Linked DNA regions of Humidesulfovibrio mexicanus. The main gene of each other region encodes a partner of the protein of the gene in region 2 in a complex. Links are inferred from orthologs where the notes say so. Each region holds a gene or a part of one and is shown on either strand. Other genes may lie near its edges.

Evidence for each region.
Region 1: the proteins of fliG (region 2) and fliM are in contact, whole or in part, in a crystal structure (PDB 4QRM), measured with the Thermotoga maritima proteins. The link is inferred for Humidesulfovibrio mexicanus from one-to-one orthologs. Residues at the interface, in WP_004082903.1 of Thermotoga maritima: Phe122, Ser125, Glu126, His127, Pro128, Gln129, Thr130, Val133, Glu157, Arg161, Leu164, Leu165, Arg167, Ser169, Glu171, Val172, Glu175, Ile176, Asn179, Lys182; in WP_004081085.1 of Thermotoga maritima: Tyr124, Leu127, Asp128, Ile130, Met131, Gly132, Gly133, Pro134, Glu136, Pro139, Arg141, Thr144, Glu145, Ile146, Glu147, Ser149, Ile150, Lys153.

Annotation. Positions count from the first base shown.
Region 1 is NZ_FZOC01000010.1:22,301-25,463, reverse strand. Bases 110-2,956 are described here. They hold fliM (flagellar motor switch protein FliM), read left to right. Parts: upstream 110-967; coding sequence 968-1,945; downstream 1,946-2,956. Other genes in these bases: proC (pyrroline-5-carboxylate reductase), read left to right, coding at 2,519-2,956; ndk (nucleoside-diphosphate kinase), read left to right, coding at 2,088-2,513; CHB73_RS15570 (divergent polysaccharide deacetylase family protein), read left to right, coding at 110-822. Outside these bases: more of CHB73_RS15570, read left to right, coding at 1-109; more of proC, read left to right, coding at 2,957-3,163. UniProt on the Bacillus subtilis protein: One of the proteins that forms a switch complex that is proposed to be located at the base of the basal body.
Region 2 is NZ_FZOC01000004.1:123,440-126,586, reverse strand. What follows is about bases 317-3,147. They hold fliG (flagellar motor switch protein FliG), read right to left. Parts: upstream 2,316-3,147; coding sequence 1,317-2,315; downstream 317-1,316. Other genes in these bases: fliF (flagellar basal-body MS-ring/collar protein FliF), read right to left, coding at 2,320-3,147; CHB73_RS09515 (FliH/SctL family protein), read right to left, coding at 416-1,330; CHB73_RS09520 (FliI/YscN family ATPase), read right to left, coding at 317-432. In the rest of the region: more of CHB73_RS09520, read right to left, coding at 1-316. UniProt on the Bacillus subtilis protein: One of the proteins that forms a switch complex that is proposed to be located at the base of the basal body.

The DNA.
Region 1 (3,163 bases), on a different replicon or contig from region 2:
TCCCTGCGCCAGGGGCTCGACAAGAAGCTGTCCCAAATTCACGGTGTGACGCTGCATGTGAACGCCCACGACGAATGGGAAGTGCGCGTGGATGGCGTGCCCTGCCTGCTGCTGCGTCTCACTCCGCTCACCCCGGAGCCAGCCGAGAAGCACCCGGCCAAGGGGCGGCTGGCAATCGTCATCGACGACATGGGCGAAGATGTGGCCGTGGCGCGCGATCTGGCCGCGCTTGGCGTTCCCATTGCCTTTTCCATCTGGCCCGACAGCGGCCACAGGGTGCAGGTGCTCAACATTGCGCAATCCGCGGGGAAAGAAATTTTCATCCACCTCCCCATGCAGCCCAAAGGCTACCCCAAGGTTGCGCCCGGCCCGCATGCGCTGCTTGACGGCATGACCGCCGAAAGGATTCAGGAGGTTGTGCGCCGCGCCGCGTCACGGGTGCCTGGAGCCGTCGCCGTCAACAACCACATGGGCTCGGCCTTTACGGAGTCGACCTACGGGATGCGCGCGGCGTTGTCCGCCATAAAGGGGCAAGGGCTTTTCTTTCTGGACAGCCGCACCACGGCAAAGAGCGTCGGGGTCGCCGAGGCCCGCCGCATCGGGCTGCAAGTGCACCAGCGCGATGTGTTTCTGGACAATGATCTCGCCGTGCCCGCCATTGTGGCCCAGTTGCGCGTGGCCGAAGCTGCGGCCCTGAAGCACGGACACGCCATCGCCATCGGGCATCCGCACAAGCAGACCGTTGCCGCCATCCGCGCCTGGCTCAAGAAAAAGAGCCCATCCGTTCATGTGGTCACCGTATCTTCGTTGCCGCCGCAATGATGCGCCTTGCCAATTCCGCGGTCTTCAGGCTATCCTTTTGATTCAACTGGCGAGCCATCTCTCTAGGCCCGATTTTTGCTAGCATTTTCCGGCAGAACGGCTTTTTCCTTCCACTGGGACCACGGGCGTACAAGGAACGGCGGACATGAGCAAAATTCTAGAACAAGATGAAGTAGATGCCCTTCTGCGCGGTCTTTCCGGCGGAGAAGTTGAAACAACGCCCGACATTCCAGAAGATGACTCCGGCATCGTTCCCTTCGACCTCACCAACCAGGACCGCATCATCCGCGGCCGAATGCCGGTCCTGGAAATCGTAAACGACCGTTTCGCTCGTCTGTGCACAAACGCTCTGGCCAACACCATGCGCAAACGCGTGGATATCAATCCCATCTCCATCGACATGAGCAAATTCGGGGATTTCATGCGCTCGCTCCCCGTTCCGACCAGCATCTCCATCTTCAAGATGGAGCCCCTGCGGGGCAATGCCCTGCTGGTTGTGGACTCGCGCCTGGTCTTCGCCCTGGTGGAAAACTTTTTCGGCGGCGCGGGCAGTCAACCGAAGGTGGAAGGGCGCGATTTCACGCCCATTGAGCAAGCCATCGTGGACAAGGTCGTCAAGGTGGCGCTCTCCAACATGGAGGAATCCTGGAAGCCCGTGCATGAGGTGCACATCGAGGTGGTGCGCTCCGAGGTCAATCCGCAGTTCGCCGCCATCGTTCCGCCAAGCGATGTGGTCATCGTCATCACCTTCGAAGTGGAGTTGGAAAACGCCATCGGCTCGCTCATCTGCTGCCTGCCGTATGCCACGATGGAGCCCATCCGCTCCAAACTGCACGCCTCCTTCCAGTCAGAACGCCTTGAGGTGGACCATGTGTGGATCAGCCGCTTCAAGGAGCGGCTGCTCGAAACCCCGGTGGAATTTCTTGTGCGCCTCGGCAAATCACGCATCACAGGACGGCAACTTCTGAATCTCGAGGTCGGCGACATCATGCTGTTGGACACCGATGCGGAGGATCTGCTGGAGGTCGAGATCGAAGGCGTGCGGAAATTCCATGGCGTGCCTGGTCGCGTAAAAGGCAACAAGAGCTTCAAGATCATCAAGGACGAGCAGTTGCACTTCTAGCTTTCGCTTTTGTCTTCGCCCATCCGCAGCCCCCTTCCGGACCGCCAAAGCCCTTGACTTGCGCCGCGTTTGCGGTGCATTTCCCTGCACGCGAACACAAGCGGCCCATGCGCCGCATACACCATTCACCGGAGGACACCACATGACGACCGAGCGCACCTTCTCCATCATCAAACCCGATGCCGTCGCCGCAAAACAGACCGGCGCCATCATCCAGATGATCCTCGATGCGGGCCTCACCGTTAAGGCCATGAAGATGATCCGGCTCACCCGCCCCCAGGCCGAGGGCTTCTACGCCGTGCACAAGGAGCGCCCCTTTTTCAAGGATCTCGTGGAATACATGATTTCCGGACCGGTGGTGGTGTCCTGCCTTGAAGGCGATAACGCCATTATCCGCTACCGCGAACTCATGGGCGCCACCGACCCCGCCAAGGCCGCCGAAGGCACCATCCGCAAGAAGTTCGGCAAGAGCATCGAGGCCAACGCCTGCCACGGCTCAGACGGACCGGACACCGCCAAGGTCGAAATGTCCTACTTTTTCAGCTCCCTGGAGATCGTGGGGGAATAAGGGCAATGAACAATCGCGTCGGCTTCATCGGCGTCGGGAACATGGGCACGGCCATCATCAAAGGGTTGGCCGCACAGGGCATACAGGTGCATGGCTACGACCTGGACTCGGCCAAGCTTGAAAAGCTGGGCCGCGAGGTCGGGCTTACGGCCGAACCCTCGCCCAAAACCCTGGTGAAGCACTGCCGTTACGTGCTGCTGGCCGTAAAGCCGCAACACCTCCCGGCCGCGCTTGAAGACATCGCTCCGGAGCTCTCCCCCGGGCACTGCCTGCTGTCCATCGCGGCCGGGATCACCATGGCTCGCCTGCAGGAGCTTTGCGGGGGACGCTGTCCTGTGGTGCGCATCATGCCCAACACCCCGGCCCTGGTGGGCGCAGGGGTATTCGCCCTGTGCTTTGATGACGCAAGCCTCGATGCAGAGCGCCGAGATTTCATCCGGGCCATGCACAAACCTTTGGGCCAGGTGCACGAACTGCCCGAGAAACTCTTCGACGCCTTCACCAGCGTGGCGGGTTGCGGGCCGGCGTACGTGTTCTATGTCATGGACGCCATTGTGGAGGCCGGGGTAAACCTGGGCCTGCCCCGCGCACAGGCCACGGACATCGTCAAGGCGCTCTTCAGCGGATCGGCCAAGCTGGCCGAAGAAGGC
Region 2 (3,147 bases):
CAGCGGCTGGTCGATGCGCGGGCGGTCCATGGGATTTGGCGGGTCGCGGTAGAGCGGCGCGTAGCCTTCGGCCGCGAACATGCCCTTGTTGTCTATGGCGTCGCCGAAGGCGTCCAGGGTGCGGCCGAGCAGGCCCTGGCCAACGGGAAACAGCGGCGGCGCGGCGGAATTCTTGATGAGGCTGCCGGGGCGGATGCCGCGCAGGTCGCCATAGGGCATAAGCAGGCAGGAGTGCTCGCGGAAGCCCACCACCTCCGCCGGAATGGGCGTGGAGTCGCGGTCCTCTGGCAGCAGGTGGCACACGGAGCCTACGGGCGGGCGGATTCCCTGGCCTTCGGCGATGAGACCGACGACCTTGGTCACCTTGCCAAAGGTTTGACAGAGGGTGAGCTCGTCAAAAGCCTGGCACACCGCCTCAGGATTCAGGGACACCGGGGGCCTCGCTCTCGTGCTGTGCGGCCTCTGCGCGCGCCTGGGCCAGGTCCTCGGGCAGGGAAAGCTGTTCCAGGTAGGGCTCCAGCAGGGCAAGCCGGTTGCCCAGGTCGTTGTCGGCCAGCATTTCCTGCGTTTCCAGGCACACGCCGCCAAGCGTCATGCCGGGGTCGGCCGCGAGCTGCCACTGCCCCAGGTCCGGTCGCCGTGCCTGCACGGACTGCAGCAGGGTCTGCGCCAGTTCGAAATCCTCCGGGGCGACCTTGAGGGTGAATGCGCGGTGCGCGTCCAGCCGGGCGCAGGCCTCATCCATCAGATGCTCCAGAATTTCGGCGCGTCGGGTTTCCATCTCCAGGCCAAGCGCCCTGCGGGCAAAGGCCTTGGCCAGGGTGGCGAAGTCCTTGCGGCGGGCGGCCCACACCTCCTGGCCCAGGGTCTGTATGCCGGAGATGAGCGCGTCCATTGCCTGCACGTGGGCGTCCACCTCGGCATCGAGACGGGCTTGCGCCTCGGTCTCGGCCTTGTGCTGCGCCTCGGCCACGGCGGCGGCCACGCGGGCTTCCTCGGTCTCGCGGATGGCCTGGGCCTGGGCTTCGGCCTTGTGCATGGCCTGGTTGATGATCTCGCGGGCCAGGGCCTCGGCCTTGCGCGTGCAGCGGTCGATGTATTCGGCCTCTGTGGCCTCGTCCCACACGGGACGGTGGCGCTTGCCCTCTATCTCCTGGATGGTGACGAATCCGGGGCCGGGGGAGTCGCAGCCCATGAGCACCCTGCCGGAGTAGCGCGGACCGGCCGGAATGGCGCGGGCGGCTTCGGCTGGCATGTCGGCCAGGCCCGCCGTTTCGGGCGGAGCCGGGGGCGCGGCCAGGGGCGTCTGCTCGGTGCTAGATGAATTCATCGCCGCCGCCTCTGCTTATGGCGATGCGGCCCTCGGCTTCGAGGCGGCGCACCGTCTTGACGATGTTCTGCTGGGCGCCCTCCACCTCGGAGAGCTTCACCGGGCCCATGATCTCCAGATCCTCGCGGATCATGTTCGCGGCGCGCTCGGACAGGTTCTTGAGGAACTTGTCCTTGAGGTCGTCGCTGGCGCCCTTCAAGGCCTTGGTCAACTCCTCGTTGGAGATGTCCTTCAACAGTTCGCGGATGCTGCGGTCGTCCAGGCCCTTGATGTCCTCGAACACGAACATGAGGTTCCGGATGTCGTCGGCCATCTGCTGGCTCTCTTCCTCGATCTCGGAGAGCACTTCCTCTTCCGTGGCGCGGTCCACGGCGTTGAGGATTTCGGCCACGGCGCTAACGCCGCCCACCTTCTTGCCTTCCTTGCCGCCCATGGCGATGAGCTGGCTCTGCAGCACCTTGTCCACCTCGTGGAGCATTTCCTCGGCCACGGCCTCCAGCTTGGCCAGGCGCATCAGCACCTCGGGCCGCACACCGGAGGGCAGGTTGGACAAAAGCTCCGCGGCCTGGTCCGGGTGCAGGTGCCCAAGGATGAGCGCCAGGGTCTGCGGATGCTCGTTTCTGAGGATCTGCGCCAGGATGCGCGGGCTGACGTTGGAAAGCTCCTGGAAGGGGGTGGGGCCGGTGTCGATCTCCAGGCTGTCCAGAATGTACTTGGCCGTCTCGGAGTCCAGGGCCTTGGTGAGCAGCCGCTTCACTTGGTCCGCACCGCCGGTGAGGGTCTCGGCGCCGTAGGTGATGGCGTCGTTGAACTCCTTCAGCACGTCGATCACGTCGTCGCGGGACACGGAATCGATGTCCAGCATGGCCTTGGAAACAAGGGCGATCTCTTGCCGCTCCATGCGTTTGAAGGCCTCGGCCGTGAACTTCTCGCCCAGGGCGAGCATGACGATGGCGGTTTTCTGGGGCCCGGTGAAGCTTGCCACGCGCTTATGCCTCCTGTCTGGCCCACGACTTCAAGAGCCGTATGGCCTGCTCCATGTTCTGCTCTGTCAGCTGCACGGCCTGGCCCTTCAAAAGCTCCAGGCGGCGCGCGGTGTCCAGGGCCTCCTCGGGAACCTCCACGGTTTCCTCAATGGCCAGGCGTTCGTCCGTGCTGGGCAGGCTCGCCACTTCCTCAACCTCCTCCTCGGCCACCTTGGGCCGGATAAGGGCCATGACCACGGGCCGGACCACCAGGATGAGGAAGAGGAAGATGAGCAGGCCGGTCAGAAGCGGCTTGCCGAGCTTCCCGCTCAGGTCGAGGAAGTGCTTCACCAGCGAGGGGCCTTCGCCCAGGTCGGTGGAGCCGAAGGCGATGTTGGACACCTCGATGGTGTCGCCGCGGTCCCCGTCGAAGCCCACCGCACTTTGCACCAGGCTCTTTATGCGCGTCATCTCCTCCTCGGAGCGCGGCACGAAGGTCGTCTGGCCGGTCTTCTCGTCCTTGGTGTACGTGCCATCCACGATAACAGCAACTCCCAGGCGCTTCAACTCGCCCACGGGGGAGACGATCTGCTGCTCCTCGCGGTTGATCTCGTAGTTGGTGGTGCGCGTCTCGCGGCTGGAGTCCTGGGAGCTTTGCGTGCCGGTGAAGCCGTCGCCGCGGAAATTGGCCTCGGGCGCGGCGCCGTCCAGGTTGGCGCGGCCGGCAACGGTTTCCTCGCTGCGGCTTTCGCTGCGCACCACTTGGCCGTCCGGGTTGAACAGCTCCTTCTTGATGGTCTTGTGGCTGAAATCAAGATCGGTGTTGACCCGGGCGATGATCTTCTGGGGGCC